One region of the Brevibacillus sp. NPDC003359 genome, then DNA from elsewhere that is predicted to be linked to it. Evidence: riboswitches for the same ligand, from Rfam matches in the RefSeq annotation. Region 1 holds a riboswitch; each other region holds the start of a gene.
What was found. A riboswitch is a leader RNA that binds a small molecule or an ion and turns the genes downstream of it on or off. The one in region 1 is predicted to bind S-adenosylmethionine.
Positions count from the first base shown of each region.

Region 2: linked by a shared signal. The riboswitch ahead of ACFYU8_RS08180 (aminotransferase class I/II-fold pyridoxal phosphate-dependent enzyme) and the one ahead of mtnK (S-methyl-5-thioribose kinase) in region 1 are both predicted to bind S-adenosylmethionine.
Region 3: linked by a shared signal. The riboswitch ahead of ACFYU8_RS07565 (homoserine dehydrogenase) and the one ahead of mtnK (S-methyl-5-thioribose kinase) in region 1 are both predicted to bind S-adenosylmethionine.
Region 4: linked by a shared signal. The riboswitch ahead of ACFYU8_RS13615 (pyridoxal phosphate-dependent aminotransferase) and the one ahead of mtnK (S-methyl-5-thioribose kinase) in region 1 are both predicted to bind S-adenosylmethionine.

Region 1 is NZ_JBIAOR010000008.1:114,087-122,148, reverse strand. Features, by position in the region: gene ACFYU8_RS19435 (sigma-70 family RNA polymerase sigma factor) at 1-462, shown strand, start outside; gene ACFYU8_RS19430 (anti-sigma factor) at 462-1,640, shown strand; SAM riboswitch class I at 1,737-1,881, shown strand; gene mtnK (S-methyl-5-thioribose kinase) at 2,016-3,245, shown strand; gene mtnA (S-methyl-5-thioribose-1-phosphate isomerase) at 3,242-4,282, shown strand; gene ACFYU8_RS19415 (GNAT family N-acetyltransferase) at 4,380-4,952, shown strand; gene ACFYU8_RS19410 (ABC transporter ATP-binding protein) at 5,088-6,830, shown strand; gene ACFYU8_RS19405 (ABC transporter ATP-binding protein) at 6,850-8,062, shown strand, end outside.
Region 2 is NZ_JBIAOR010000001.1:1,755,072-1,763,133, reverse strand. Features, by position in the region: gene typA (translational GTPase TypA) at 1-1,414, shown strand, start outside; gene ACFYU8_RS08210 (glutathione peroxidase) at 1,585-2,058, opposite strand; gene ACFYU8_RS08205 (YlaH-like family protein) at 2,290-2,616, shown strand; gene ACFYU8_RS08200 (hypothetical protein) at 2,627-2,902, shown strand; gene ACFYU8_RS08195 (hypothetical protein) at 3,091-4,530, shown strand; gene ACFYU8_RS08190 (DUF5665 domain-containing protein) at 4,540-4,881, opposite strand; gene ACFYU8_RS08185 (pyridoxamine 5'-phosphate oxidase family protein) at 5,019-5,477, shown strand; SAM riboswitch class I at 5,552-5,671, shown strand; gene ACFYU8_RS08180 (aminotransferase class I/II-fold pyridoxal phosphate-dependent enzyme) at 5,766-6,929, shown strand; gene ACFYU8_RS08175 (trans-sulfuration enzyme family protein) at 6,926-8,062, shown strand, end outside.
Region 3 is NZ_JBIAOR010000001.1:1,629,769-1,637,830, reverse strand. Features, by position in the region: gene zwf (glucose-6-phosphate dehydrogenase) at 1-269, shown strand, start outside; gene ACFYU8_RS07595 (Gfo/Idh/MocA family protein) at 297-1,286, shown strand; gene ACFYU8_RS07590 (cyclase family protein) at 1,308-1,931, shown strand; gene ACFYU8_RS07585 (DinB family protein) at 2,057-2,572, shown strand; gene ACFYU8_RS07580 (methylated-DNA--[protein]-cysteine S-methyltransferase) at 2,589-2,921, shown strand; cobalamin riboswitch at 2,955-3,160, shown strand; gene ACFYU8_RS07575 (hypothetical protein) at 3,192-3,323, shown strand; gene ACFYU8_RS07570 (hypothetical protein) at 3,320-3,454, shown strand; SAM riboswitch class I at 3,549-3,655, shown strand; SAM riboswitch class I at 3,721-3,832, shown strand; gene ACFYU8_RS07565 (homoserine dehydrogenase) at 3,919-5,184, shown strand; gene ACFYU8_RS07560 (CapA family protein) at 5,244-6,413, opposite strand; gene ACFYU8_RS07555 (VOC family protein) at 6,491-7,306, shown strand; partial or broken gene ACFYU8_RS07550 (NUDIX hydrolase) at 7,319-7,538, shown strand; gene ACFYU8_RS07545 (CcdC family protein) at 7,613-8,062, opposite strand, start outside.
Region 4 is NZ_JBIAOR010000003.1:404,305-412,366, reverse strand. Features, by position in the region: gene ACFYU8_RS13640 (IMEF encapsulin system ferritin-like cargo protein) at 1-596, shown strand, start outside; gene ACFYU8_RS13635 (family 1 encapsulin nanocompartment shell protein) at 634-1,482, shown strand; gene ACFYU8_RS13630 (alpha/beta fold hydrolase) at 1,626-2,441, shown strand; gene ACFYU8_RS13625 (aminotransferase-like domain-containing protein) at 2,528-3,736, opposite strand; gene ACFYU8_RS13620 (hypothetical protein) at 3,933-4,403, opposite strand; gene ACFYU8_RS13615 (pyridoxal phosphate-dependent aminotransferase) at 4,554-5,735, opposite strand; SAM riboswitch class I at 5,819-5,932, opposite strand; gene ACFYU8_RS13610 (MFS transporter) at 5,993-7,240, opposite strand; gene moaC (cyclic pyranopterin monophosphate synthase MoaC) at 7,244-7,726, opposite strand; gene ACFYU8_RS13600 (methylated-DNA--[protein]-cysteine S-methyltransferase) at 7,899-8,062, shown strand, end outside.

The DNA.
Region 1 (8,062 bases):
ATAAACGATATTTACCGCTATCTTTTCCGGCTAACACGTGATGAGAGGCTCGCAGAGGATCTGACACAGGAAACTTTTTGTCGCGCCTTCTCTTCCTTGGACGACTACCATGGAGAAAAAGTACGGCCCTGGCTGTTCAAGGTGGCCTATCACGCTTTCGTGGACGGTTATCGCAAGAAGAGGAAACAACGATTTGCGTTTGTGGAAGCTCTGCCAGAGCGACGTGATGATGCTGCGGTTGATCCGGCAGAGCATGTTGTGAACAACGAGCTGTGGGAAGTGGCCTATGACTTATTGGCCAGACTTCCGGAAAAGCAGAGACAGGTCATATTGCTGTCTGCCATGCAATTTTCCTACGCGGAAATGGCAGAAGTGCTCGGGATTGAGTTGGCAGACGTGAAGCGTTCCTTGTTTCGGGGACGACAAAAGATGCGGCAAATGTGGAGGGAGGAAAGCCAGTGATGAACAAGGATGAGAACAAACGCGATCAAAGGCTGCTTGCTTATTTGCGTGGGGAAATGGCGGAAGAAGATTCGAAACAATTTGAGGAGGAAATAGCTGCTGACGAGGAATACGCACAGCGGTTGGAGAGGCTTTTGTTGGGGGAAGAGAAGGGGGAGAACATCGCGGAACCAATACAGCCTGAAATGCTGTCGGCTGAAAAACAGCGCGCTATTGTTCGTCGGGGAAAATGGAAAAGTCGGTTGTCCAACGCGGGATTCACCATAGGGCTTCCCTTTTTTGCCGGAGTCTTGTTGTTGTTTTTGAATGGCTGGGTCGGATCACTGATGCATGAAGATATTTTCCGTGTCGCGAAGGCGATGGTTAATTTTACGCAGCCAGGTGTTAGTGTCGGCGGTAGTGGCTCACAGGTGGGGTTATTCTACGGCAATATCAGCATGGAGTTGCGTGAAAGAGTTGGAGCGGAAGAAAAGAACGCTGGCCGATTTGAAAGTACGAATGTGCTGTGGAACATAAATGCTTGGCCGCAATGGCCGAATGGGGTTAGGGAACAGAAGCTATATTTCCGTTATCCGACAGAGGGGGCAAGGGAGGATACGATGTCTCGCACTTCACCTGCCTGGACGACAATGGAGAAGCTGCCAGAGGGAACCGTTTCGCAGCTTGCGATATCTTTTGACCACTTCCTGACGTACGAGGAGTACTATGAATTGGTTTCACGGCATGTTACCTCTTCGGGACAAGATACGGTTTGGTTTGCCGTAGACACAGGGGTCGAGAGCAAAGAGAATGAAGAGGGACAAGCGATGTTAGGCCCTGGAGAAGTATGGGGGTTTGCAGAACGGGAACTGAATTATGGTGGTTCTATTCTTGTAAACGGGGAAGGGGATAGGCGGATGGCGACTTATCTGAACGAAATGAAGTACTTGTCTGAGCAAGATGGTTTGACTCGCGATATCGGTAGAACCTTGTTGTTTCGTAGCGACCCACAAATAACAGAACGATACAACTACATGCAGCAAAACGGAGTGCGCATCTACGGCGCCGTCCTGACCGGACCAACGAAAGAACTGCTGAAGCTCAAGGCCGAAAAGTCGATAACTGCAGCGCTTTTAGGCAAGGTAGACTGGTGGAATTGGGAGCGGCCAGCGGCATCGGGAACACATTACACTTACTAATCGCAAGGTGCGAATTTTTGCACAAAAGGGTGTTGACATCGTGGAAGCGTTGGTTGTATGATTCAAACTAAATCAAAAACCGAATACGTTTTGGATACCTTATCCAGAGAAGGTGGAGGGACTGGCCCGATGATACCCGGCAACCGACATGACGCCATTCAGACGCGAGCAGCGACTGATTGACAGGCGACATGCACGGTGCTAATTCCTGCAGAAACAAAAGTGGTCTGGAAGATAAGGGGGACATCAACACGGTTTTTTACACGTGACGACACGACCTCTTTTCTTCGGGAAAAGAGGTCTTTTTTTGCTCTCTGGACACAAACAAAACTAGTTGAGATAGAGGAAAAATACGTAGAGGGGAGTTTTGTAATTATGACATATCGTGCATTGACTGAGCAGGAAGCAGTAGAGTACGTAAAAGGAATACCGGGCCTTTTTAGCGATGGAGCAGAGCTTATCAGCCGCGAAATCGGGGATGGCAATCTCAATCTGGTTTTTGACATTCAGGAGCCAACTACCGGTAAGAGCGTCATTGTCAAGCAAGCACTGCCTTTTGCCCGCGTAGTGGGAGAATCCTGGCCGTTGACGATTGATCGAGCTCGCATCGAGAGCGAGGCACTCCGCATTCAGCACAAATACGTTCCAGACCTGGTGCCACAGGTGTATCATTTCGATGGGGAACTCGCGTTGACAGTCATGGAAAACGTCGGGGACCACATCATCATGCGCAAAGGTCTGATCGAAGGGAAGCGGTACCCGCTATTCGCGAAGCAGATTGGGCGTTTTCTCGCGCAAACCTTGTTCTTTACTTCTGACTTAGGCGCGCATCCGTACGATAAAAAATCGCTAGTCGGAACATTCATAAATCCAGAATTATGCAAAATAACGGAAGATCTCGTCTTTACCGATCCGTATGAAAATGCGCCAACCAACGACTTCAACCCGTTGATTCGCCGGGAAGTCGAGGCGATCTGGAACAACAGGCCGCTGAAGCTGGAAATCGCCAAGCTGAAATACGATTTCCTCACACGCTCAGAAGCGCTGTTGCATGGTGATTTGCATACCGGAAGTATTTTCATCACGGAAAACAGCTTTAAAGCAATCGATCCGGAGTTCGCTTACTACGGCCCAATCGGTTTTGATATCGGGGCGGTTATTGCCAATCTGCTACTCAACTACGCAGGACAGCACGGTTTGCAAAAAGATCAAGGAGAACGGGAAGCGTACCGCGAATATTTACTGGAAACGGTCGAGGATGTCTGGAATGAGTTCGTTTCGCAATTCGTTCAGCTCTGGCACAAGCACGCCAAAGAGCGCAGCGCCCATGTCGAAGGACTGTGGCAAAGCTACGTGAAGCGCTTGATTCAAGATACAGCAGGCTATGCCGGATGCAAAATCTTGCGCCGTGTCATCGGCTTGGCAGGCGTAGCAGACCTGAATGCCATTGAAGACGACAAGGTCCGCGCAGAAGCAGAGCGTTTAGCTCTCTCGATTGGAGAAGCGCTGATTCTCGGTCGTGGCGGTATAGACGAATCGACAGATATTACGGACATTGTACGCACTGTGACCGAACGCTACTATCAGGAGGCAACGACAGTATGACAACCAGCACCCAATTGGCACCTGTTAAGTGGGAGAATGATGCACTGGTCTTGCTTGACCAGACGCGTCTGCCAGTAGAAACGATTTATTTGAACTTGACCACCTCCGAGCAAGTATGGGGTTCCATCCGTCGCTTAGAAGTACGTGGCGCACCAGCGATTGGAATGGCGGCGGCTTACGGGCTCTATCTGGGCGTTCGTGGCAGTGAAGCGAGTAACTATGACGAGTTTTGGCAGGAACTGAACCAGCAGGCAGACTACCTGGGGTCTTCCCGTCCGACAGCCGTGAATCTGTTCTGGGCGTTGGATCGCACCAAGGCTCGTGTTGCGAAAGAAAGCGGAGCGTCGATTGCCGAGTTGAAGGCGGCAGTGCTCGATGAAGCACTGGCGATTCAAAAGGAAGACGCTGAAGTATGCCGGACCATCGGAGAGCATCTGCTCACTCTGTTGCATGACGGTATGGGAATTCTCACGCACTGTAATCCAGGGGCATTGGCTACAGCTGCATACGGTACTGCTACTGCTCCGTTTTATTTGGCAAAGGAACGCGGCTGGAATCTGAAAGTATATGCAGATGAAACTCGTCCTGTCCTGCAAGGCGCCCGTCTTACTGCTTTCGAATTGCAGCAAGCAGGAATTGATGTGACGCTCATCTGCGACAACATGGCGGCGATGGTCATGTCCCAAGGGAAAGTAGAGGCTGTCATCGTGGGTACAGACCGCGTAGCAGCAAATGGGGATGTCGCCAACAAAATCGGAACGTATGGAGTAGCGGTATTAGCAAAAGCTCACGGCATTCCTTTTTACGTGGCAGCTCCCTTGTCCTCTGTCGATCTGGAGACACCGACAGGCGCAGATATTCCGATTGAAGAGCGTCCAGCGGAAGAAATTACGCATGGCTTGGGCAAACAGGTCGCTCCAGACGATATCAAGGTGTACAATCCTGCGTTCGATGTAACGCCTGCGAAGTACATTACAGCTATCGTCACGGAGACAGGCATTTTCAAGCCGGAGGAGATCGGCAATAGCAAAAAATAAAAGAACTTTTTATAAGCGTTCGCCCGGTTGTTGCTGGCGGGCGCTTTGCTCGTTTTGGCGTTTTCTAGTAAAATATCCAAGAAAAGGGGAGATTCGTATGCAAACGATACAACGGATAGCAATTAATGAAGATACGCACTTGAAACAGTTGGAATTAGCCGATGCTGAGGAGTTATTTTTGCTTACGGATTCGAACCGGGAGTATCTTATGGAATGGCTGCCGTGGCTGAATTACACGAAGAAAGAAGAGGATTCGCGCCACTTTATCCAAGCGACGATCAATCAGTACAACGATAATCGCGGCATCAACTACGGTATTTGGTACCAGGGTCGCTTGGCAGGAACGATCGGCGTACATACGGTGGACTGGATCAACAAAAAAACATCCATTGGCTATTGGCTGGGTGCGCAATTTCAAGGCAAGGGCCTGATGACAGAAGCAGTGGCAACCTATCTGGATGTACTGATCTTCGGGTCATGGGATTTGGAAAAAGTAACGATTCAGGCTGCTACGGACAATGACAAAAGCAGATCGATTCCGGAACGATTAGGGTTTCAACTAGAAGGGATACTGCGACGAAATGAATTCCTTTACGATCATTACGTAGATCATGCCACTTACAGCCTGTTAAAAGAAGAATGGCTAGACTGGAAGACCGATAAAAAATAGTAGAACGAACTGTATGCTTAGATTGACAATGAAAATTCTGTAAATTACGATGGTGAGGACAGATCAAAAAGGGCTGCGCGTGATTCGCAGGCCCTTTTTTTAGTCCGGCTGTTAGGATAAATAGAGGTGATTTACATGCAGACACTTCGGCAATTATCTTGGTTTTTCCGTGCCTATTGGAAACGGTACGTCATAGGGATCTCTGTGCTGTTTATCATTGATGTCCTTATGCTTTGGCCGCCGAAATTAATCGGGGACACAGTGGATTCGATTCGCAACAGTTCCCTGACGGACGCTGACTTGACGCAAACTGTGGTCATCTTGCTCGTATTGGGTGTTAGCTTGTATGGATTGCGGTATCTCTGGAGGTACTTGTTAAATGGGGGAGCCTTGATACTGGAGAGGACGTTGCGCGAGCGACTGTTTGCCCATTTGACGAGAATGACCCCGTCGTTTTTTCATCGCAAACGCAGTGGGGATCTGATGGCCGTCGCTACCAACGACATTCCTGCCATTGAACAAACGGCTAGTACAGGGGTGCTTACGCTTGTCGATGCGCTGTTCATGACCTTGTTAACGCTGTGCGTCATGGTGACCGCAATTGATTGGAAGCTGACGCTGGCTGCATTGATCCCAATGCCGTTTTTGGCTTGGTCAACAGCGTACTATGGAAGGTTGCTACATGAGCGTTTTTACTTGGCGCAGGAAGCTTTCGGAGAGATGAATGACCATGTTCAACAATCTGTATCGGGCGTACGGGTATTGAGAGCATTTGTTCAGGAAAAGGCCGATATCGAGTCATATCGCCGGGTCAGTGAAAAAACGTTGGAGCGAAATGTGAGTGTATCGCGGATCGACGCCCTGTTCGAGCCGACGATCGCGATTATTATTGGCTTCAGCTTTTTGATCGGGCTGGGCTATGGGACGTATTTGGTATTCACCAGCGCCATCTCCTTAGGCGATTTGGTTGCGTTCAATTTATACTTGGGACTTTTAATTTGGCCGATGTTCGCCTTTGGTTGGCTGGTCAATGTGTTGCAGCGTGGTGGCGCTTCCCACAAGCGTTTTACAGAGCTAATGGTGGAGCAACCAGATGTGACGGAGGCGGAGAATCCGATCACGAGCCAAATAGCCAATACAGTAGAAGCCCGTCATTTTTCTTTTACGTATCCGGGCACTGACAAGCCGGCCCTCACCGAGATCTCGTTTCGCTTGGGCGAAGGGGAGACGCTTGGGATTGTCGGGCGGACGGGGAGCGGCAAGTCGACGCTTTGCCGTGCCTTCTTGCATCAATATCAGATGAAGGAGCAAGCTCTGTTTATCGGGGGCATCCCGATCGAAGGACTCGCCTTCGATACGCTGCGAGAAAAAATCGGCTATGTGCCTCAGGAGCATTTGCTGTTCTCACGGACGATTGCGGAAAATGTTGCATTCGGGAAACCACAGGCGACGACCGAGGAAGTGATGCATGCGTTGGAGCTTGCGGAGATGAAGAGAGATCTGGCGCAATTCAGAGATGGATTGCAAACCATGGTTGGAGAGAAGGGGGTCACCCTCTCCGGGGGGCAAAAACAGCGCATTTCCATTGCACGTGCTCTTTTGATGGATGCGGGTATCCTGATTCTCGACGATTCTTTATCGGCTGTGGACGCGCGGACAGAGGAGAGCATCCTCCGTCATCTGCGACAGGAGCGCGCGGATAAAACGACGATTATTACCGCTCATCGTCTATCTGCCGTCCAACACGCTCAACTGATTCTCGTGCTGGATGAGGGGCAGATTGTCGAGCGAGGGACACATGACGAGCTGATGCAGCACAACGGCTGGTATGCAGAGCAGTACCGTCGTCAGCAAATGGAACAGGATGTGGCTGGTTGAGAGAGGGGGAGAGCGTTTCATGAGCAAAGAAAATATATGGGGGCGTTTGACCGAGTACGCCAGACCATTTCAAAAGCAAATACTGGGGGCGCTGTTCCTGCTCTTGCTGGGAACGAGCGCAGAGCTGGCAGGTCCTTTTTTAGCCAAAGTCATGATTGATAATCACATCCTGGCGATCCAGAAGCCTTGGTATCAACTGGACGAAGTGCCACCACAAGCAGCGGGGCAAGTCGCCTCACTGAACGGTACGAACTATATTCGTGAGGATGTCGCAACAAAGACGGGTCTTGCTTTGGACAGCATCAACCAAAAAGAAGTAACCGTGCTGACAGAAGGCACGACCTATTACTTAGTTTCTGGCAAGGTGAATCCAAACACGAAGAAGCAAATCACCCCGATTGCGCCAGAAAACGGCAGGGAGCGCTTCGAGATAACAACGAGGAATCAATCAGGACAAAGCACGACCTCTACAGGCATTCGGCTGACCGCAGAGGAAGTCAAGGCGATGTATCAGGGGGATGTCCTGCCCATTGTCTGGCTGTCCGTAGGTTATGGAGCACTGATCTTGCTCTCAGCTGGTTTCAACTACGTCCAGATTTTGTGGCTGCAAAAGATCGCCCAGCGCATCATTCAGCAAATGCGGATGAAGCTGTTTATCCATTTGCAAAAGCTCCCGGTTGCCTTTTTTGACAAAACGCCAGTAGGTGCGCTTGTCTCCCGGGTGAGCAATGATACAGAAGCTATCCGTGAGTTGTATGTAAGTGTGCTCGCTACATTTGTACAGAACGGTCTTTATTTGATTGGAATCTTGATTGCGCTCTACATTTTGCAGCCTGAGCTCGCTCTCTTCTGCTTTTTGACGGTGCCAGTGCTTGTACTGTTAGTCTACGTGTATCAAAAGTACAGTTCTCGCTACTATGCGGTAATTCGCGCGAAGCTCGGTGATATGAACACAACGATCAATGAAATGATCCAGAACATGACGATCGTACAGGCTTTTCGTCGGGAGAAAGGTGTACAAAAGGAGTTTGCTGATGTAGGCGAAGACTACTTCAAGGTGCGGATGAAAGAAATCAATCTGGAATCCTTGCTTTTGCGCCCAGCAGTAGATTTGATCTGGAAAATTTCCTTGACCCTGATCGTCTGGTATTACGGCTCGACTTCCTTCCACAGCGCGATTTCCTTCGGTGCGCTTTTTGCTTTTGTCGATTACATGGGGCGTTTTTTCGAAC
Region 2 (8,062 bases), on a different contig from region 1:
CGAAGTGTATGACCTGTTCATTGATCTGGATGCGACGGAAGACCAATTGGAATTCCCAATCGTGTATGCTTCCGGTCTGCAAGGAATTGCCGGACATGAGCCAGATAAACTGGAAGGCGACCTTCGCCCACTGTTTGACACCATCATCGAGCATATGCCTGCTCCTGACGCAGACGAATCTGCTCCGCTCCAAATGCAAGTAACCATGCTGGATTACAACGACTTTTTGGGTCGTATCGGGATTGGCCGTATTTATCGCGGAACCATGAACCTGAATGATATGGTATCGGTAACCACTCGTGAAGGTAATGTGAAAAAAGCTCGTATTCAAAAATTGTTCGGTTTCTCCGGTTTGCAACGAGTTGAGCAAAAAACAGCAAGAGCGGGAGATATCGTAGCGATTTCGGGTATTGACGATATTAACGTAGGGGAAACTGTTTGTCATATTGACCATCCAGAAGCATTGCCATTGCTGAAAATTGACGAACCTACTCTGCAAATGACGTTCCTGGTGAATAACAGCCCGTTTGCTGGTCGCGAAGGTAAGCACGTTACTTCCCGCAAACTGCGCGATCGTCTGATGGCTGAGCTGGAGACAGATGTATCTCTTCGTGTGGATGAAACAGATTCGCCAGATGCGTATGTAGTATCTGGACGCGGTGAATTGCACCTGTCCATTCTAGTAGAAAACATGCGTCGTGAAGGCTTTGAGCTAGGTGTATCCAAGCCTGAAGTTATCATCCGTATGATCGACGGTCAAAAAATGGAACCTGCAGAGCTCTTGATCATTGACGTGCCTGAAGAATATACAGGGCCTGTCATGGAGACATTGGGTCAACGCAAAGCCGAAATGGTGAACATGATCAACAACGGCTTCGGACAAGTACGTTTGGAGTTCATCATTCCATCCCGTGGTTTGATCGGTTACCGTACCGAGTTCTTGACCATCACACGTGGTTACGGCATTCTCAACCACTCCTTCGACAGCTATCGTCCGCTGGTTCAAGGAGCGGTAGGTGGACGTCACGCAGGGGTACTGATTTCCCATGAGACAGGTACAGCCTCCACATACGGCCTGATGTCCGTAGAAGATCGCGGAATGATGTTCATTCAGCCAGGTACAGAAGTATATGAAGGAATGATCGTGGGCGAGCATAACCGCGACAATGACCTGACTGTTAACGTATGTAAAGAAAAGCATGCGACTAACGTACGTTCTGCTAACAAAGATGAGACCGTAAAAATGAAGGCTCCACGCCTTCTTTCTCTTGAAGAAGCATTGGAGTACTTGAATGACGACGAGCTGTGCGAAGTAACTCCTCAATCCGTTCGTCTGCGCAAAAAATATCTGAACAAATCAGATCGTGAGCGCTACGAGAAGCAAAGACGTTGGGAAGTACAACCGCAAGCATAAGCTTAAAATGAGAAACGCCACTGTATCCTGTTAAGGGATGAAGTGGCGTTTTCGTTTTATTGATTGGTCATGTCGATGAGTTGAAGCGGGGATGAGCCCACTGACGCCAACGAAAAAAAGCTCCTGCTCAGCGATTGGGTGCGGGAGCTTTTGACTTTTCAAGGGAGTCCTTATAGGAGACTTTCAATATCTGAGACGAGCTCCTCGGGCTGTGTACGAGCACCGATGCGTTTTACGACATGACCATTTTTATCCACGAGGAATTTGGCGAAGTTCCACTCGATATCTTGATTTTCTTCGTTCGGGGCATGCTCCTTCAAGTACTGATACAACGGGTGAGTACCAGGACCATTGACATCAAGCTTCGCAAACAGTGGAAACGTCACGCCATAATTTCGATCGCAGAACGTTGCGATTTCTTCTTCTGTTCCTGGCTCTTGACCAGCGAACTGGTTGCAAGGGAAGCCAAGAACGACGAGACCCTTATCCTGATAGCGCTCATACAGCTCCTGTAGCCCTTTGTATTGAGGAGTAAGGCCGCATTGGCTAGCGACATTCACGATTAGCAGTACATGCCCTTTGAAGGCGGTTAATGTCTTCTCTTCACCGGAAATCGTTTTGACGGCAATATCATACAAGCTCATCTTATTCCCACCTTTTTCTACTGACGTATCCTCATCATAGCATGTACGGCGAAAATCATGCCAGCAACATGGAAAGGACTACCGTTTTTTGACACAGAATCCACCACCTGATAAAGTAAGAAAGATAGCGTTTTCCTAAGAAAAAAGGAGTGACTATTCGTTTCATTCCGCCTATGTAGTGGCATGTGAAGCGTTAGGAGTTTCACCGCTTGAAGACAGGAGAGATAACTGATGGACTGGATACAAATCGCATCAACTTATGTGCCAACTAATCCAGATCAGCTCACAGCATATGATAGCTTTCGCGTATGGGCTGATAAATATCGGGCTTGGATTTTGTTCGTGGAATTAATTATCGTCTATTATCTTGGCTTTGCTACCCGTATCCGTATGCCTATTTTGAAAAACGTGCTTCTGTACATTCTATTGTTTGCTGGAGCCCTCATTTTCGCTATTTTGGATGTGCAGCTTCCTGTGAAAAGTGCAATGTTCGTGGCGATTGCAATTCTCGTGATAGTGAAGGTACGGATCAAGCCGGAGCAAACGGGGCGAAAGTGAGGAGAACCGCGTGAAACGTGAAGATGCACTCTTTAATTGGCTCCAAATCCAAGTGGTTGCCGATGCGCGACCAGAAGACCGCTCTGCTTTGGATACAGCTGCTTTTTTCTTGCAATTGCTGAAAGAGGATCATCAAATCAGCGATATCGGCTATCGTCAGGAAGGCAGCTGGTACGTGCTATTTGGAAACGCTGATTCACAGTCTATGGAAGTGCGATACCCGGCGGAATCAGTCGAAGCTTTACTGGTCGCGATTGAGAGTGAACCCAAGTACAATTGTAATTAACGGGACAAAGACTCCCCCACTTGCCGAAATGGTTCGGAAGGTGGGTGGAGTTTTTTTGTATCAAGGGCTTGTCATAGGTAATAAGCCGCGGTTTCTTGGATGATGCAACTTTTGAAAAAGATTTCCCGTCAATATTCATGCCCCATACAAACACGGGGATTTTGACAGACTAGAAGGGGGAACTACCATTGAAAAAGTACATGACGAAGCCCGTATTAGCCGTGGTGACAGCTGCAGGTATTATTGGGTGCTTGACGCCGATTTTTGCCGATGCAAGCTCGATTGCTAGTCCAAGTGCCACAAAGGTAGTCATGAATGACGAGGGGAAGCAAGTCACACGCTACAATCTGAAAGAGCTTGCCCAAAATGATCCAACCACGTTGAATATGCTCTTGAAAAATCAAGCGGATCACTTGTACATCATTGTAGAAGAGATTAACTTGAATACGAAGCTGCAAACCTTTATGGAAGAAAACAAGGCGGAGTGGGAGCGTATTTACAACGAGTACTACAGCGATATTTGGCTGGAAGTGCGCTTGACAGACAATGATGAAGAAATCGTGAGTGTAAATGCCAAGACTGAAAATAACAAAGTGTACATAAAGGGGATTGTGACTTCGAATGTCACCAAGGTGGTTGTGAAAAAGCCGAATTCCGACATCATTGAAGTCGTTCCAACTAAGGAGCACTCTTTTACGGTCAGCTTTGAAGCTCCTGATGCATCCTATGAACCGTATGTAACCGTGAGTGCCTATGAAGGCAGTAAGTTGGTAGATAGCGAAAAGGTAAAGATTGTTCCGAAAGCAGAAGAAGATAAGGAAATGATCATCCATACGATGTCTGTTTTGGATGCGAAGAAAAAGGAATTAAAAGTTAAAGGAATTGTCAAGCAGGGGGCAGACAAAGTAACTGTCACCTATAATGGTGTGAAAAAAGAGGCAAACGTGAAGAAGCTGTGGGATGGCGTAGGCAGCTTTACGGTTTCAGTAAAGGACGTACAAGCAGCGAAAGATCAAAAAGCCTTGATCGAGGTTTACGAGAATGGCAAGAAGGTTGATTCCGAGTCCGTTCAGGTAGAAATCGTGAACGCTCCTGACAAGGATCAAGCTACCGCATATGCCATCAAGGCGACTGCTGTAAACAATCCTGCAGCCAAGTCCATTCAGGTGAAGGGGACAGTAAGCGGCTGGAATAAAAAGGACGATACTAAATTGTTTGTAATCGCTCCTGACGGGAAGAAAAAAGAAATTGAACCGAATGACAAAGGTGAGTTTTCTTTGACATTGTCTTACAAGAATCACTCCTTTAGCGCCAAATCGATTCAATTTGCCTTGTATGAAAACGATAAGCTGGTCAAGAAAGCTGACGTCGCATTAAGCACAAAAGTTATTGTCGAGCCTGTGAAGAAAACAGATGACGATGATGATGACAAAAAGAAAAAAGAAAAAGAAAAAGGGAAGCAGAAAGATAAAGATAAAGATAAAGATAAAGATAAAGATAAAGATAAAGATAAAGATAAAGATAAAGATAAGCATCCCAACGGCAACGCGTATGGATATTGGAAAAAACATGGCAACCACGATGATGATCATGACGACGATGACAACGATCAAGGAGACAGAGACTAGTCTCTATCGTTAAGGCCGCTGCTTGTAAGTCTCGACGTACTCCACCAATTGTCTGATGTAATCCCCCAGAATGGGGATCGAAAGAAATTGCGTCAAGAGGGAGCCGAGGAAAGCTAAAACGATAGCAGTACCAATCGTCAACCCCAGACCCCGGGCAAGACCTGCGAGGAAATTGATCCAGAGCAGCTTGCGCGGGGCTGTGTAATTTTGAATCACATCTGCTAATCGGATATCCTCCAGGAACATCGCAATTTTATGCATCCGCTCATTTACCTTTCGAACTTCCTGAAGCTCTTCAAGAACTTGATCTATTTGTTGCATGAGGCGATCTGTAGGTGACAAGCTGTCCATCCCCTTCCACAATTCGGTATCGTTACTACCAGTCTAGGGAAAAAGACAACCAGAATCAAGGTGAAGAGGAAAGGTTTGCCTATCGGCTATGCGAAGAGTACAATGAACGTACAAAACGTTTGTTAGGAGGCTTTGAAATGGCTGAAACTGTTTCCCAATCTCTTTCCGAAGATTTATACAAGCTCTTGCAAAAGGAGCGTTTTGTTACCTTGGGCACAGTAGACCATGAGTCAGGGGCACCATCGCTCAGCTCCTTGTCCTGGACGTATGCTGTCACCGCCGATACGATTCGTTTTGCCGTGGATAACCGCTCACGTATTTTGGCTAATATTGCAAAGGAACCACAAGTTGTCCTGCATTTGATCGGTGCTGGCTCCTCTTTTGCCATTAATGGTCGTGCTACCGTCAAAACAGACCGACTGGAGGGTGTTCCACTCAAGCTAGCCATGGCGGAAATCAAAATTGAGGCCGTTCGTGATATTATGTTTTACGGTTCCCGTATTTCCGTAGAACCTCAATATGAAAAGACATATGATAAAAACGCGGCAGCGAAGTTGGACAATCAAGTTATGACTGCCTTAAAAGATGCAAACTAACGGGTGGAAATAAATTGTTGACAAGAATCCTGCCGATCCTTTAGTATTAGGGTCAATCAAATTGAATAGCAATCTTCTTATCCAGAGCGGCGGAGGGACTGGCCCGATGATGCCCGGCAACCAATCACCTGTATTTTAACAGGGAGATAATGGTGCTAATTCCTGCAGAGTTATCAAACTCTGAAAGATGAGAAGGATTTGCTTACGGTGACGTAAACAAAGCCTTCTTTCAGAGGAAAGGGGGCTTTTTTGATGCCCTCGAACACTATTGGAGGGAGAGAAACAGATATGAAATTAGAAACGAAGTTGATTCAGGCGGGAGTAGGCAGAGACGAAAAAACAGGGGCGGTGAGCTTTCCTGTTTACTATGCAACGGCTTATCGCCATCCTGCCTTGGGCCAGAGCACTGGATATGATTATACACGTACAGCCAATCCTACTCGCACTATCCTGGAGGAGACCATCACTGAAGCGGAATCAGGAGATGCAGGTTTCGCTTGCGCTTCAGGAATGGCTGCTGTTCATACCGTCATGGGCTTGTTTTCCCAAGGGGATCATCTAATCGTTTCACTCGATCTGTACGGAGGAACCTATCGCTTGTTCGAGCAAGTGCTCTCTCGCTATGGTCTTACGTTTTCGTATGTGGATTTGCGTGACATTGGTGCACTCAAAAATGCGATTCGCCCAGATACAAAGGCCATCTTCGTCGAGACACCAACCAATCCGCTCATGCAGATTACCGATATTCGAGCAGTAACGAAATTGGCGAAACAACACGGGCTCCTTACGATTGTAGATAACACATTCTTAACCCCGTATTGTCAACGCCCACTAGAGCTTGGTGCAGATATCGTCTTACATAGTGCAACCAAGTATTTGGCAGGACATAACGATGTGCTGGCTGGACTCATCGTAACAAAAGGGGAAGAGTTGTCGGAAAAAATCCGGTTTTTGCACAATTCAATCGGTGCTGTACTTGGACCACAAGATTGCTGGCTTCTCGTTCGCGGGATGAAAACATTGGCATTGCGCATGGAGCGTCATCAATCCAATGCCTTGATTGTAGCGGAAGGGCTGCGTGAGCATCCGGCAGTGGCGGAGGTATTTTATCCAGGTCTGCCAGAGCATCCGGGGCATGAGATACAGGTGAATCAAGCGACTGGGCATAGTGGGATGGTATCGTTCCGTGTACGCGATGTAGAGCAGGTGGGATTGTTCCTGCAAAATCTGCAAATCGTGTCCTTTGCGGAAAGTCTGGGTGGTGTCGAGTCATTGTGTACGTATCCGGCGACGCAGACTCACGCCGATATCCCGCAAGAAGTCAGAGTGCATGTCGGTGTTTGTGATCGATTGTTGCGACTGTCGGTTGGCATCGAGCATCCAGATGATGTCGTAGCCGATTTGTTTCAGGCATTGAATGCTAGTTTGGTCGTAGGGGGGAGTGTACGATGAATTTTGCAACCAAGATCCTCCACGGTTCGACTTGCATTGACCCGTTCACAGGTGCGTCGTCGGTTCCCATTTATCAGGCTTCTACGTTTCATCAGGCTGATATCGATCAGCCAGGTTCTTTCGATTATGCCAGATCAGGCAATCCGACGAGGCAGGCTCTAGAGGAAGCCATTGCGTCGCTGGAGGGAGGTGCACGGGGTTTTGCATTCTCATCTGGCATGGCTGCTATTTCCAGCGTGTTCATGCTGTTTTCAGCCGGAGACCATGTGGTAGTGGCGGAAGATGTATACGGAGGTACGTTTCGGTTTTTGACCAAGGTATTGTCGAGAATGGGCATCTCCGTTACATTCGTGGATGCGACAGAGACAGAAGCTGTTCGTGCAGCTATTACACCGGCGACGAAAGGCGTTTACCTAGAGACCCCTTCCAATCCCACCTTGAAGGTGACAGATATTGCTGCGGTTTCTCGTATCGCGAAGGAGCATGGCTTGCTCGTCATTGTCGATAATACGTTCCTAACCCCGTATTACCAGCGTCCATTGGAACTTGGAGCAGATGTGGTCATTCATAGCGCGACGAAGTTTATCGGAGGTCATAGCGACGTCGTGGCAGGTCTTGCCGTGACGAGAGAGGCTGCGTTAGGGGAGCAGCTCTACTTTATCCAGAATGGCATGGGAGCGATTTTGGGTGTGCAGGACTGCTGGCTCGTGATGCGTGGGCTCAAAACATTGAAAGCCCGTCTGGATGTGAGCACGAAGACAGCCGCGAGCTTGGCTGACTGGTTGTCTACGCATCCACAAGTAAGCCGAGTCTACTATACGGGACTGGCGGATCACCCCGGTCACCTGATTCAGACAGAACAAGCGAGTGGTCATGGGGCTGTTCTTTCCTTTGATGTAGGGAGCCGCGAGCGAGCGAAAGCGTTATTTGATCGCGTAAAATTGCCGATTGTGGCCGTTAGCCTCGGGGCAGTGGAAACGATTCTTTCGTACCCAGCTACGATGTCTCATGCAGCGATGCCTGCTGAGGAAAGAGCTGCAAGAGGAATTACGGATGGTTTGATCAGGTTGTCAGCTGGTTTAGAGGATTTCGATGACTTGGTGGCAGATTTGAAGCAAGCATTGGATTATTTG
Region 3 (8,062 bases), on a different contig from region 1:
CAAAAGACGTGCCAGAAGCGTACGAGCTACTCTTGTTCGATGCACTCCGAGGGGATTCCACCTACTTTGCGCATTGGGATGAGGTCCGGCTATCGTGGGAGTGGGTGACACCGATTTTGGAAGCTTTCGCTGAAAATCTGGTGCCTCTCTTTACGTACGAAGCTGGCTCGTTCGGACCAAAGGCCGCTGAGCAATTGCTTGCAGCGGACGGATTCGTGTGGTGGCTGGATAAGGTCGAAGTACGAGTGCCTGTCACCACAGCGAGATAGACAAAAAAAGAAAAGGGAGCGGATGAGATGCGATTTGGCGTAATCGGAACGAATTGGATTACCGAGGAATTTATCCAGGCTGGTCAAGAGGTAGAAGGCTTTTCTCTTCAGGCTGTGTATTCACGTACCATCGAACGCGCCCAAGAAATCGCGGACAAGTACCACGCTCCATTCGCCTATAACAGCCTAGAAGAAATGGCTGCAAGCAAAAATATTGACGCGATCTATATTGCGAGCCCCAACTCCTGCCACGCTGAGCAAGCGATCCAATGCATGGACGCGGGGCTGCACGTATTGTGTGAAAAGCCACTGGCTTCCAATGCGAATGAGGTAGAAGCCATGATCGAAGCAGCTAGGAGAAATGACGTACTGCTCATGGAGGCTGTCAAATCTACGCTGTTGCCCAATTTTTTTACCATACAAGATAACCTGCACAAGCTCGGAAAAGTACGACGTTTTGTTGCTAGTAATTGCCAATATTCTTCGCGCTATGACGCTTATCGTGAAGGGAAGGTTCAGCGTGCTTTTGATCCTGCTTTTTCAAACGGAGCCTTGATGGATATCGGTATTTATTGTCTTTATCCGTTAATCATCCTTTTTGGCAGGCCAGACGACATCAAAGCAGAAGGAATCGTGCTTGATTCTGGAGTAGACGGAGAAGGCAGTATGCTTTTGAAATACAGAGAGATGGATGCAATCATTAGCTTCTCGAAAATTACGACCTCCTATCAGCCAGCTGAAATCCAAGGGGAGGACGCTACGATGGTGATCGATCGAATTAACCATCTTAAAGAAGTGGACATTCGTTACAGGGACGGACGAATCGAGCAAGTGACAAGGCCTCAGACGCCGAAGACCATGCATTATGAAATAAGAGAATTCCTTCACTTGGCAAGTATAGGGGCCAGACAGTCTCCTACGAATTCGCATGAAGTCTCCAAAACGGCCACGCAGGTCATGGATGAAGCGAGAAGACAGATGGGAATTGTGTTTCCAGCGGATCGTAAAATTCAGTAGGCAAAAGGGAGGGCGTTTGAGATGAAAATGTATGACGTAACCGCCACCGTGTACGAAGGAATGACAGTTTATAAAAACAAGCCGGAAAAACAGCCGAAAATACGTACGTCTACCAATGGCTATGTAACAGAATCGAGAATCGACATGGACCTTCACTCTGGTACCCATGTGGATGCGCCCTTGCATATGGTGAATGCTGGCGATACATTTGAAAGTATTTCATTGGAGAAGCTGGTAGGCAGTTGCAAGGTTCTCGATCTTACAGCGGTAGAAGACAGGATCACTCGCTTCGACTTGGAGAGCTTTGATCTTGCGCCAGGAGATTTTGTCCTGTTTAAAACGAAAAACTCTTTTGAAGAGGCGTTTTCCTTTGAATTCATCTTTCTGTCAGAGGAAGGTGCACAATATTTAAGTGAGCTGGGTGTACGAGGCATTGGTACCGATGCACTTGGAATCGAACGCAGCCAGGAAGGGCATCCCACACATAAAAAACTGTTTGCGGCTGGAGTGATTGTGGTGGAAGGCTTGCGGTTAGCAGAGGTCCCGGCAGGCGAGTATTTCTTGGTGGCAGCACCACTGAAGCTGATTGGCACGGATGCAGCTCCGGCAAGGGTTCTTTTGTTCGAAGGCTTACAAAGCGTATGATGGTAACGGTCACCCGCCTGCGAAGATCAGGCGGGTGCGTTCGTATTAGTGAATCCTTGTTTGGCATGGAGTGCAGGGTGGTATCATTTGTCTATCCATAATGAATGACAAGGAGTGGAAAATACATGCTCAGACGACCAGAGCGCGATGAATACGCTGCTTATTTTGATTATTATGTTGGACTTGTACCTGAAGGGGATCTGCAAATGATCCTCATGCAACAAGGAGAGAGGCAAGTCAGGCTATTTTCGTCACTTGCTCCTGAGCAAATGGATTATCGGTATGCTCCAGGCAAGTGGACGGTAAAAGAGGTTTTAGGTCATCTCGTCGATACAGAACGCATCATGAGCTATCGTTTGCTGAGAATCGCGAGAGGAGATCAAACGCCCCTCGTCGGTTTTGATGAGAATACTTTTGTAGAACAGGCGTGTTTTCAGCAGAGAGAGCTCTCAGATCTATTGGAAGAGTACAAGGCTGTTCGTGCTTCCACTATCGCGCAGGTGCGAGGAATCTCTCCAGAAGCGTGGTTGCGTACGGGACTTGCCAACGGAAACAAGCTATCTGCAAGGACGTTGGCCTATGTGATTGCTGGACACGAAGCTCACCACAGTGCCATTTTGAAAGATCGGTATTTGAGGTAGGTCTTACGAACCGATTTTGCTTGAACAAGAAGACAAATGCCCAGAGCCTCTCCGCGTTTGCCGGCAACAGCTGGACGAATATTTTTCCGGTAAGAGACAGTCCTTTTCTGTTCCCCTTTGGATGAAAGGAACAGACTTTCAGAAAACAGTCTGGCACGCATTGACCACGATTCCCTATGCGCACAAGATTACGTACACAGAGCTAGCCGCGTTGATTGGGAAGGAAAATGCGGTACCATGCCACAGAATTATTGGATCAAACGGGAGTTTAACAGGATATTCGGGAGGATTGTGGCGAAAGGAATGGCTACTGGCCCACGAACAATGCTCGCACAACAAGGAAAAATAAGGTAAAATCTGAGGGTAGTAGTGAGAAGGTACAATTTCATAGGTGGAAACAGGTTCCTTAGGGCATAACCAATTTGCCACAAGGATAATAGGGAAGCTCGGTGCAAATCCGACACGGTCCCGCCACTGTAAGAGGGGAGTCAGCGTCCAACAAGCCACTGGTCTATCAAAGTAGACGGGGAAGGCGACGCTCGACGATGAACCCTAAGTCAGGAGACCTGCCTGTTTCGACAACACTGATAGACCTACGGGAGATAGGGAGGTGTTAGAGATGGCTTGCAAAAAACAGCGAGTGGACAAGTACGTCCCTCCTTTTCTGGCATTTTCTAACGATCGTCACGGTCGAGCGGAAAATGCTCTTTTTATTTTGGGCAGAATAAAAGAAGAGGAGGTCGTGCCATGATTCAACTTTTCATTTGCCAATGGTGCGGATATGTCGAGGAAAAAGAGCTGCCTGAGGAATGCCAGGAGGGCGTGCTTCATTGCACTTGCTGCAGCATGGAAGAGGTAGAAAGCTTGTTCACCCACAACTGAAAACCTTGCCCAATTCGCTTGCAATCTGAAAAGAAAGAATTTTGTTGACGCTTGCCTTGGAATTTCTTAGAATAAAGCTCAACAGCATAAATAGTTCTTATCCAGAGAGGTGGAGGGTCTGGCCCGATGAAGCCCGGCAACCGTTGCATATTGCGACAAGGTGCCAATTCCTGCGAGACGTTTCGTCTCGAAAGATAAGAAGCGGGTTACTCCATTTGTAGATGAACCTTCTTCTTATCGAAGAAGGTTTTTTTAATTTCATATTTTCTTTATCCAGAGAGGTGGAGGGACTGGCCCGATGAAGCCCGGCAACCGTCACGTATATTTTGTGACAAGGTGCCAATTCCTGCAGGACATATACGTCCTGGGAGATAAGGAGGGGGAGCATTAGCTGCTAACAAGCCTTCTTCTTATCGAAGATGGCTTTTCTTTTTATCTAAAATTCGGGGTATGAGGTGGTCAGGATGAGTGCAGAAGTAGTGCGCGTGGGATTATTGGGATTGGGAACCGTGGGGGGAGGCGTAATCAAAACGATCCGTTCGCAACAGGAGAAGCTGGCTGCTCGCTTAGGAAAGCGGATCGAGATCGTCAAAGCATTGGTGCGTGACTCGGAAAAAGAGCGTGCGATTTATGTCGACCCTGCTTTACTGACAACAGACTTTGAGGATGTATTGAGAAGCGATGTGGATATCGTGGTGGAAGTCATGGGCGGTGTAGAACCTACCTATGACTACGTCCGTGCTTTGATTGAAAAGGGCTGCCATGTGGTAACTGCCAACAAAGAACTCCTGGCGAAAAGAGGAACGGAGCTAGTCGATTTGGCCAATCAGCATCAAGTGCATCTTGCCTATGAAGCGAGTGTGGCAGGGGGCATCCCGATCTTGAGCGTACTGAGACAGTTCCTTCGCACGAACGATATTCAAGGGGTTCGCGGTATTCTCAACGGAACAACGAACTTCATTTTGACGAAAATGGAGGCAGAGCAGCTCTCTTACCAGGAGGTGCTCAAGCAAGCGCAGGAGCTGGGCTATGCGGAAGCAGACCCTCGATCTGATGTAGAAGGTTTTGACGCTATGTACAAGTTATATATCTTGGCACAGCTTGTTTACGGAGAATCGCTGCCTTTAGCGGATGTTGTTCGCAAAGGGATTGCAGATTTGTCAGCAGGTCACATTCGGATTGCGAGCGAGCTGGGGTACCGGATCAAACTGATCGCGCAGGCTTATCAAGCTGAAAAAGGAATTCGCCTGTCGGTTGAACCAACTATGCTTCCGCTGAGCCATCCGCTGGCGCAAATCCACGACGCATTTAATGCTGTTCAGCTATCCGGCAACATCGTGGGAGACTTGTTGTTTACAGGAAGAGGGGCAGGAGAGCTCCCTACAGCAAGTGCTGTTGTCGAGGATTTGGCCTATTTATTGACGCAGCCATTCACACCGCATCCTACTTGGAAAGAAAAAACGGCTGACAAAGCTGGCGTCACATTGGACTCGACAGAACGTGTCCTCTGTTATCTTGAGGGCTCATGCCATACTGCTACGCCAGAGCGCGTCCTGCATTTCCTTCAGCAAGCAGGAGTAAACGTGCATAAGCTTAAAGTTCAATTTGATTTGGGGGGCGTCTTGCGCGTAGGTTTAATCGTGACAGGGATCAGTGAAGAGCACGAGTCCCTATTGAAAAATGATTTTGGCTTGGCCGTGCGCTGCTTCCCTGTTCTCGAATCTGCGTAAGTAAGCGGAATAAAAAGAAAAGCCGTATTTCTAGTTAACTGGAAACACGGCTTCTTTTGTCAGGGGGCAGTCTCCACCGCTTTTACACGTGGCTGCACACGCCCATCACTTTGTATGTCGACACTCTCTGAAATGGATTCAATGCGTTTTAGAAGGGCGGCGCCATTGCTTTCATTCATCGGTACGGCTTGTCCCAATTCTGCGTGAAACGGAAGCATTGTCAGCTCACAATCACCGCTTTTCGTACAGCTTGCTTGCAGGACCATCGTCTCCCATGTCTTGGGCTCGGTTGATCGTGTGAAAATGAAATTGCCGAGACTGTACGCAATCCATTTGTCGTTGTATCGTTCAAAGCCTTGAAGGACGTGGGGATGACCACCGACGATCAAATCTGCACCAGCATCGATGTATGCACGAGACAACTCTTTTTGATGATCGACAGGATAATCGGAGCGTTCCTTGCCCCAGTGTGCAATCACTACAACGAGATCCGCTTGGCTATTCGCATCTTGGATCGCTTTCACTGCCAGTGTAGGATCATAGGAAGCGGCCATACCTGGCTGGGAATCCCTTGCAAACCAGCTCGTTTCGGGAATAACCCTGCTGAAGCCGAGAATCGCGATCTTGATTCCATTCTTTTCTATGAAGATAGGTGAATAGGCACGGCTGGCATCCTTACCTGCGCCGACGTATTCAATCCGGTTTTCGTCCAAAGCGTCAAAGGTATCGAGCAATCCCGGAACCCCTTGGTCCATGGAATGATTATTGGCGAGATTCACGACATCAATCCCAGCGTTTTTCATGGCAGGAACAGCAAGTGGCGACGACTTGTAGACATACGCCTTGTTTTGTGCAGCAACACCTGTGGCGGTAATCGGCGTCTCCAGATTGGCAATCGTGATATCATCTTGCAAAAAGAGTGAGCTTACATGCTTGTATGGGTAGTCATAGCTGTTTGCGAGTAAGGTCTTCTCTACATTCCCTGACATCATAATGTCACCGACAAAGGTGAGCTGCACAGAAGACTTTGGGTTCACGGTATTGTCAGGAGCAGGCTGCGTGCTCGGGTTGGCATGTTCTCCATCCATGGCTGATTGGAACAGGTAGTAGGTTCCGACGACGAAGATAGCTAACACGCTAAATAGGAGCGTGCTTTTTCCAGTCCGTACCCATTTTCTACGTGATTGCTTGCGCCGAGTTTTTCTCCGGCTTGATCTAGTCTCGTTCATTTTTCCCCCTTGTATTTCTATCCTTACATAAATGAATTTTGATATCCTATAAGTAATACGAAAAGAGGCGAAAAAAGGTGCGATTAACTTTTGATCATTTGGTTCATTTTGTGCAGCGAACGCCACAGGAAGCATCGGAACAATTTTGCCAAGCAGGTTTTCATGCGGTAGCTGGAGGGCGTCATGCGTCTTGGGGGACATGGAATAGCCTTAGTTATTTTGGACTTTCTTATGTTGAATTTTTGGCGGTCGAAAACAAGGTGCTTGCTCGACAATCAGACAATACGCTCGTGCGTCAATGCATCGAGGATGAGGCAAAGGGAGAAGGATTTGGTCAGATTGCGCTTCGGACGAACGAGATGGATGTGTGGGTAGAGCGTTTGCGAAGCCAAGGTTTGCAGGTTACTGGACCTGTTGCGGGGAGTCGTACTCGTGATGATGGCACGACGCTTCGATGGCGGATGCTGTTCCTTGAAGATGCAACTAGTGCCCTCTTACCGCCATTTCTCATTGAATGGTCGCAAACGGATGAAGAGAGAATAGAAGATTTGACAAATCGTGGCATCATTGACGCACATCCGAACGGTGCAGCCCATCTCGAGTCTGTAGGCTATGCCGTGACGGATCTGGAAGAAGCAACAGCACGTTGGCAAAGCTGGTTTGGATGGAAGAGGGGCGAAAAGTTCCACGATAAAGAACTGGGAGCCATCTGTCACGTATTTGAGATTCCGGGTGGAAATGTAGTGCTTTGCCAACCGACAGGGGAGGGATTGGCGCAATCGGCCTTGCAAGATCGCGGGCAAAGTCCGTTTTTTGCGAAAGTGTCAGGTCTAGGCAAGGAAAGCGAGTCTAAAATTTGTGGTGGAACATACTTTCTAACCACGCTGGAATAGACGTTAGAGCAAATGGAGGCGTACATATGGGATCCCCCCCGACATATTGTGTCCGCAGCAGCGATTATCATCAATGAGAGTCAGGAGATTTTGTTGATCAAGGGTCCGCGAAGAGGATGGGAAATGCCTGGTGGTCAAGTAGAGGAGGGCGAATCTCTTGCACAGGCAGCCATTCGAGAAACGAAGGAAGAGTGCGGCTTGGATATAGAAGTGACGAAGTTTTGCGGTATGCTTGCGAGAAGAAGAGCATCCGTTTTATGTGGCGTTTTAAGAAAAAAACCACCTCGCATTGGAGGTGGTTTTCTACTAGGTGCCAAACGTCTTTTTGGTTAAATTCCGATACATCACCAGCATCGCGATACGCCAAGGTACAAGCATACCGAATGCGAGCAAGAAGAACAGTCCACCCGTTTGAATCGGTGTAAAGCTATCATTGATCGCCAGTTTAATAATCAGCCGGATGACCAACAGACCGATCAAAATGAAGAAAAACGCACGGGACCGTTTCAAATACACGTCTTGCCCAATGATTTCGAAGCGTGATGTCATAATCAACGGAATCGAAAAGATTAGCCCAACCACAAAGGCAGCAATATCAAACTTGGGCGGTAATTGTGCCTCGGGTAACAAGAACATGGCAAACCCTGTCGCCATAAAGAATGGTGGCAAAATAATGCTTTTTGCAGAAGCCGGCTTTTTTTGCCGACGCATTCTCACAAAGATCACTGCAATAGCCATCACGAGAGGCAGCAGGAT
Region 4 (8,062 bases), on a different contig from region 1:
AAGAAATTACACAGCTGCACGCCATTTTTGATCGCACCAGAGGTTATATCAACAGCTTCATGGGCGTTATCCAGCCGATTATCGACGCGGCAACGGACGAGCATACTCGTCTTTACTACCATCATATTTTGGAAGAAGAAGAACAGCGCATGGGTCGCCTGCAGGAATTGATTCCCTACCTGGAGAAGGTGTCCACAGGAAAAAGCCTGGACCAGCTAAGTGACCGCGACCTCTCGCAAATGCTGTCCGATGTGAACTTGGAACGTTTTGGACTGCACAATTTCCGCGAGCATCTGGAGCTCTCTCTGTATGAATTCAAGGATGACGAAACACGTCAGCTTCTGGATGGCATGCGTGAAAAGACGCATACAGACTATTTGACAGTCAAAGAAATCATGGCGAACATGAGCCAACGTTTCTCTGATGCGGCTCATCCTGATCTCACTGATCACGATGAGGGGCACGACATTCACCAGGTAGATCATTTGAAAGCTTCAGCTTCCGCTCCTCACGGTGTTGCTTCCGTGATCACGCATTCTGCCCCTGCAGTTTCTGGCAAAAAAGGACTGACAGTTGGAAGTTTGAAAGGAATGTAAGGAATCGGAAATCCTGAAATGACATGGAGGTTACACAATGGACAAGCTACGTAAATACCCAGACTCTCCCTTGACGACTGAAGAATGGAGCCAGTTGGATGCAACTATCGTTGACATGGCTCGCCGCCAACTGGTAGGCCGTCGTTTTATCGATATTTATGGACCATTGGGTGAAGGTATCCAAACCATCACCAACGATGTGTACGAGGAATCCCGTTTTGGCGGTCTCTCCCTGCGTGGAGAATCACTGGAAATGACACAGCCTAGCCGTCGTGTCAGCATGACGATTCCGATCCTGTACAAGGATTTCATGCTGTACTGGCGCGATGTTGCCCAAGCACGCACATTGGGCATGCCTTTGGACATGAGCGCGGCTGCCAACGCAGCTGCTGGTGGTGCACTGATGGAAGACGATCTGATCTTCAACGGTGCGGCAGAATTTGACCTCCCAGGTCTGATGAACGTAAAAGGCCGCCTCACCCATCTGAAGAGCGATTGGATGGAATCTGGCAATGCTTTTGCCGATATCGTGGAAGCACGCAACAAGCTGTTGAAAATGGGCCACAGCGGTCCGTACGCACTGGTTGTATCTCCTGAGCTGTACTCTCTCTTGCATCGCGTGCACAAAGGCACCAACGTGCTTGAGATTGAGCATGTTCGCAATCTCGTTACAGATGGTGTCTTCCAATCCCCTACCATTAAAGGCCGCTCCGGCGTTTTGGTAGCAACTGGCCGCCACAATCTCGACCTGGCGATTGCAGAAGACTTCGACTCCGCATTCCTCGGAGACGAGCAAATGAACAGTCTGTTCCGTGTGTATGAGTGCGTTGTATTGCGCATCAAGCGTCCTAGCGCAATTTGCACCTTGGAAGAAACAGAAGAATAGGAAACACTTTGGCACACCCATTGACGATTCTCGTTGTGGGTGTGTTTTTTCATCCTTGAAATATTTAACAGATCACTTATAATAAGAACGTGCGTTCCGAACTATTAAAACAATCTGACAAAAATGTCATTGGGAGGCTTTTTATGAGATGCGAGGTCAATGGCGTCAACCTTTATTATGAGGAGATCGGAAGCGGCTTTCCTGTCGTGATGATACACGGATTTTCACTTGATCACCGCTGCATGACTGGTTGTATGGAACCTATTTTTGAGAAACGCCCAGAATACCGCCGACTGTACATAGACTTGCCGGGAATGGGGCAAACGAAAAACTACGAACATATTCATACCACGGACGATATTGTAGAGGTTGTCCTCGCATTCATTGATCAGCTCATTCCAGGAGAGCCCTTTTTCATTGCGGGTGAATCATACGGCGGATATCTTGCTCGAGCGGTTATCGAGAAGCGCCGGGATCAAGTAAAGGGCGCCCTTTTCATCTGCCCGAACGTCATTCCTGATAAAGAAATGCGTACACTGCCGAATAAACCCGTCCTAGTGGAGGAGCCTTCCCTCTGGGAGCAGTTGAGTGAGACGGAACGAGCGGAGTTTGAGTCGATGGCGGTAGTAGCTACCGAATATACGTGGAACCGCTATAAAAAAGAGATTGTCGACGGCTACATGCTGTCTGACCCTTCTTTCCTCAGCAAAATCAGACAATCGTATGGCGTGTCCTTCCCATTAGATACGGCTCCCTTTGTCCACCCGAGTCTTTTTGTTGTGGGCAAACAAGATCATTCTGTTGGCTATCACGATATTTGGGATATCATCGAAGGCTATCCTCGCTCTTCTTTTGCCGCACTCGATTGTGCCGGACACAACTTGCAGATTGAGCAACCGCTTCTGTTTACCGAGCTTGTGAATGAATGGCTGGATCGGACACAAAGAGACAGTAAATGACGAAGCACAACTGGTGTACATAACAGACCCGAGCCCCAATGAAAAAGACAACCCTCCTAATGGAATGGTTGTCTTTTCTCTTTTTCCTATGAGTGTGCGACAAGCGATTCGCTGTAAGCGTGGAATGCTTTGCCCAGTCTAGAAATCGCAAGCTCCGTGTCTTCCCGGTTCAAAAGGGTATAGTTCAAGCGCATCGTATTGACTTGCGGCTCGGCAGCATAAAACGGCTTCCCTGGTACAAATGCTACGCCTTCCTGTACGGATCGGGCCAGCAGTTTCTCTGCATCGACGTGCGCAGGAAGATTCACCCAGAGGAACATCCCGCCTCTTGGTTTTTCCCACTGTACACCCTCCCAGTTTTGCGCGACCAAGAGCTCATGCATCCATTCCATGCGCGCCTTGTAGGACTCGCGGATTTTCTCAATGTGTCGCTCCAGATCAAAGCGGGACAACAGCTCATACAGGGCGTACTGGTCGATTGTGCTCGACTGCAAATCTATTGCTTGCTTCGCCTTCACCATCATTTGAATCACGCGTGTATCTCCAATGGCCCATCCCGTACGCAAGCCTGGCGCGACAATTTTGGAAAATGTACTGGTGTATACCACACAGGAATCGGTCGGATGCTCATCCAGTGAGAAAATCGAACGGTACGGTGCTTCCCCATCGAATTGGATCTCTCCATACGGATCATCTTCTAAAATGAGAATGTTTTGCGACTTACATTGACGAAGCAAACCTAGACGGCGTTCGAGACTCCATACCTTTCCTGTCGGATTGGCAAAGGTAGGAATGACGTACACCATTTTCGGGCGATACTGGGCAATTTTTTTCGCCAGATCGTCTAAATCCATCCCATCAGCATCACCGTCTACGGGAATCGCTTTGATTCCCCGGAATTGGAACAATTGAACCGCTGCCAAATAGGTAGGATTTTCAACAAGAACGACATCGCCTTCGTCTAAATATACACGACACAACAAGTCTACTGCTTGTTGAGAGCCCGTTGTGATGATCATATTATCTACACCGACGTTCATATGCTTTTGCTTCATGCGGGATGCAATCCACTCGCGAAGCGGTAAGTATCCATCAGTCAATCCGTATTGAAGAGCTTTTGCTCCTTGATCGAATGCACGGTTAAACGCTTCGCGCATCTCTGCGATTGGAAAAGAATCCTCTGCTGGCAGTCCACCTGCGAGCGAGAGCACTTGATTGCTTTGGGTCAGCTTCAAGATTTCCCGGACAGCCGAGGAGGATAGTGCTTCGACAGATTTTGAAAATGTGTACTCCATGTTCCGTTCCCCCTTGATTTTGCTTATCCTTGTTTTATCACTCTCCCTTGCGTAAGTCCAATCCTTGCTCGCTATGGGGAGATAGGTTTTGACTATGTCGAGCGGTTGTTCAATCGTTAGTTTTAGCACAACGCATGCAAAAAACCCCTCTTCGCATCAAACGAAAAGGGGTTCATATGTATATGGCTATATTATTCTAGGCGATACGGAATACACGTGGTTTTTCTGTGTGTGGCAGAAAAGAAAGGTCTACTTGTGTGGACGCTTCTTCCATTCCGATATCAATTGCCAACAGCAGTGCCTCTTCCTGGAAGGTCGGCGTACAGCTGCCTTCATTCAGTTCACAGAGACGCTTTAATCGCTTCATTCTCTCTGCGCATTTCTCCGCTCTCATGCATTCATTCGTCAGTTCACAAACATTGACGTGACGTGCATCAGCGATCATGCTGATATCATTCACATGAACAATCAGCCTTTTGCCTTCTTCTGTCACGAAGCCGATCGAGCAAAAATGCGCACCTGACATTTCCAAACGAGTGAGAACAGCATTGGCGTAAACTTCTCCCGTCCGCAAGCGAATCTGGCCTGCTTCAATGGCTCCACCGATCTTACGCTCGTTGGCGATCACCGTATACATATCCGTGTAACCGTTAATCTGATAGCGCATGGTACCCTCCCGCTCTTGCTGAGACTAATTATCATTAACAATGACATCGTATAATGAAAATCATTATCTGTCAATAATGAGAATGATTTTTATTCTACATCAAAAAGCCACACCCCATTTACATGGTAGTGTGGCCAAAATTCCTCACATTTACTTTGTTTTTGTAAACAGCCCCAACCGATCTATCCGCTGAACCGCCTCCGCGAGACGCTCTTCATTTGATAACAGGGCCGCACGTACATAGCCCTCACCTGTCGGACCGAAGCCATTACCCGGAGCTACGACAACATGCGCTTTTTCCAAGAGCAGGTCAGAGAATTCGACGGACGTGAAGCCGCTTGGTACGGGAAGCCAGGCAAAAAACGATCCTTGTGATGGTGGCGCCTGCCAGCCAATTCTGTGCAAATTGGAGTACAAGGCATTACGGCGGCTTTCATAGACTGCGACGAGATCACGAACACACTGCTGCGAATCCGTCATCGCCTTGGCTGCAGCCATCTGTACCGCTCCGAACAGACTGACGAAATAATGGTCTTGAATGAGATTGATCAAACGAACCAGCTCGCGATTTCCTACCATGGCCCCAACACGCCAGCCTGCCATGTTGTACGTTTTGGACAAGGTATAGAATTCTACGCCTACTTCTTTTGCTCCCGGAACCTGCATAAAGCTGACCGGCTTTTTCCCGTCATAACTAATCGCCCCATAAGCGAAGTCATGGCAGACGACGATTTCATGCTTTCGTGCAAAACGAATCGTTTCCTCATAAAACTCCAGTGGTGCATTGACTGCTGTCGGATTGTTCGGATAGTTGAGAAACATTAGTTTCGCTCGATCCAAATCAGCTTGGGAGAGCTGGCTGTAGTCTGGCAAGAAGTCATTTTCCGCCTTCAGCGGCATCATGACCATCCGTCCGTTGACAACAGCAACCCCCGACCAATAATCCGGATAGCCTGGGTCTGGAACCAGTGCAACATCGCCTGCGTTCATTAGGACTTGGCAAATCTCTACGAGTCCGGTTTTGCTGCCGAACAAAATCGCTACTTCTTCCTCCGGATCGAGATCCACATCAAATTCTTGCTTATACCAATGAGCCACTGCCTGTTTCAGTTCCACACGTCCCTGAAAAGGCGGATATTTGTGATGGAGTGGTTGTGCCGCTTGCGCCTGTAATTCTTCAATAATATGCGGCGGCGTCGGCAAATCGGGATTACCCTGGCCCAGGTTGATGACGTCATGGCCTTGCGCAATGACCTTGTTTACTTTTGCCACTAGCGTCGCAAAAAACTGGGTAGGGAGTCGATCAATCATGTCGGAGGGGTGGATACGCATCTTTCTTCAGTTCCTTTCTTCGGGCCAATACAGTAAAACCCCCTTTTTCCATACAGAAAAAGGGGGAGATCAGCTTGGTCGCGTCCTTATCTGTCAGGAAAAATCCTGCTGGAATTGGCACAGCATCTGTCCATCACATGGAGCAGATCCGCTGCCGGGCTTCGTAGGGCCAGTCCCTCCACCTCTCTGAATAAGTCAAACACACGGAATATACTGTTTTTTCGTCTATATCATACTACTTGAGCACGTAAACCGTGTCAAGATGCTTGATTCTGTACGGGTAGATGATGACTCCTTTTTTGAAAAGAAGTGTGGAAGGCAAAGAATGCGACAGACAACAGACACAAGCCTGCCATCACGAGCAATAGACCCTGCGCATGAATTGATTGGAAGATAAATGCGCCAAGCAATGGGCCAACCATCCGCCCTGCCGATCCAGTCCCTGCAATCAATCCCTGAATGAAGCCTTCTCGTCCCTCTGGTGTAAACTGTGCCGCTACTGCGGGTACTGCTGGCCAGACGAGCATTTCCCCCAACGTCATAATGAACATGCCTGCGACAAAACCTGCATAAACCGTCGACTGAGACAAAATTAGCATCGACAAGGCAAAAATATAAGCACCCAAGAGCATTTGTGCTTTTAGCGTGCGGGCAAAGCGTCGAATCACCCACGCAATTAGCGGCTGACCAAACAGGATCAAACCACCATTCAATGTCCACAACAGACTGTATTGACGAAGAGAAATGCCCAAGGACTGCATGTAGGTAGACAGGACCGTCGTCCATTGTACATAGACAATCCAGCTAATGAGCAACCCTCCGCATAAGAGCAGCAATGCTCCCCATACGACCTTGGGCTGTTGCTGTGGTTGTCGTAGAAGTTCGCCCTCTGCATGTTCGGGAGCAGTCGTCTGCAATTGACGTTGTTGCTCTGCCAGTTTTAACTGACGCGGCAAAATGAGCATGAACATCGTCAGCACAATTACTTGGGAGATCGCATTTCCGAAAAACGTCCAAGCAAACGAAACACTTGCCAAGAAGCCGCCTAAAGCAGAGCCGGCAGCTACACCCACATTGAGGGAGACGTAAATCAAATTGATTCCCTTACGGCCTCCATCCGGCCATAAAACCACTGCCAGTGCATTCATAACGGGAGAAAGGGATCCATAAAACAGTCCATTCAATAATAGCAGTAGGACATATACGGTAAAATCTTGTGTAACACCTAAACTGACGGAAATAAGCATTCCCCCGATGGAGCCAACGACAATGGTACGCATTTTGCCCCAGCGGTCAAAGAGCATACCGCCCACAATACTTCCGATCAGGAATGCGCCTTGATTTAAAAGCAACAAGAAGCCGGCTACGGTCAGCGGCTTTCCGAGATGGTTGTGAATATAGATCGTAACTAACGGCCATATACAAGCCATTCCGGTAGAAAAAATGACGGCAGCAATCGCCAATAAACGAATGCTGCTCGGATAGGATTCCCATTTTTGCCTCATGGCTTACTTCTCACCCCGATGGAAATCGCCGCTTTTTCCGCCTGTTTTGGATTGCAGACTGGTCGGACCGATTATCATTTCTTTATCCATGGCTTTGCACATGTCATACACCGTCAAAGCAGCTACGCTGACAGCGGTCAACGCCTCCATCTCGACGCCTGTTTTCCCTGTCGTCTTCACGGTTCCTGTAATCGCAAGCGTCGTTTCATCTACAAATGCAAATTGTATGTCGATGCCAGTCAATGGCAGCGGATGACACATCGGGATGATTTCCCACGTCTTTTTGGCAGCCATGACACCTGCTACCTGCGCAACGGCGAGTACATCGCCCTTTTCGATTCGACCTTCGCGGATTCGGGCGAGTGTTTCGGGTTTCATGCTGACTTGGCTCTCGGCTACAGCCACCCGTTTTGTGATGTCCTTCTCAGATACATCTACCATCTGAGCCCGATTTTGTTCATTAAAATGTGTTAATTGATCAGTCATACTAGTATCGTTCCTCCTCTATCTCCCTCCTACCTTACCCCCGCCGCTGGATAAAAGCAATGGGAATGTCGAGGACATTGTTTTGTTATCTTGCTCATCCACTCCTAAAAACGTACGAAGAACAGGTGCTGGAGGTATACTGTGCGTACACAGCTCAAAGGAGGGTATGGAAGTGGAAACGAATCAAGATCAGACAGTACGATGGGCAATGCTGTCGTATGGTGATTGGACCATTTATTTGGCAGCAACGGCTGCCGGACTTTGTTATGTCGGCTCGGTCAACCAGCCTTTTGCTGAATTGGAAGCGTGGGTAAAGAAACATCGCCCACAAAGTGC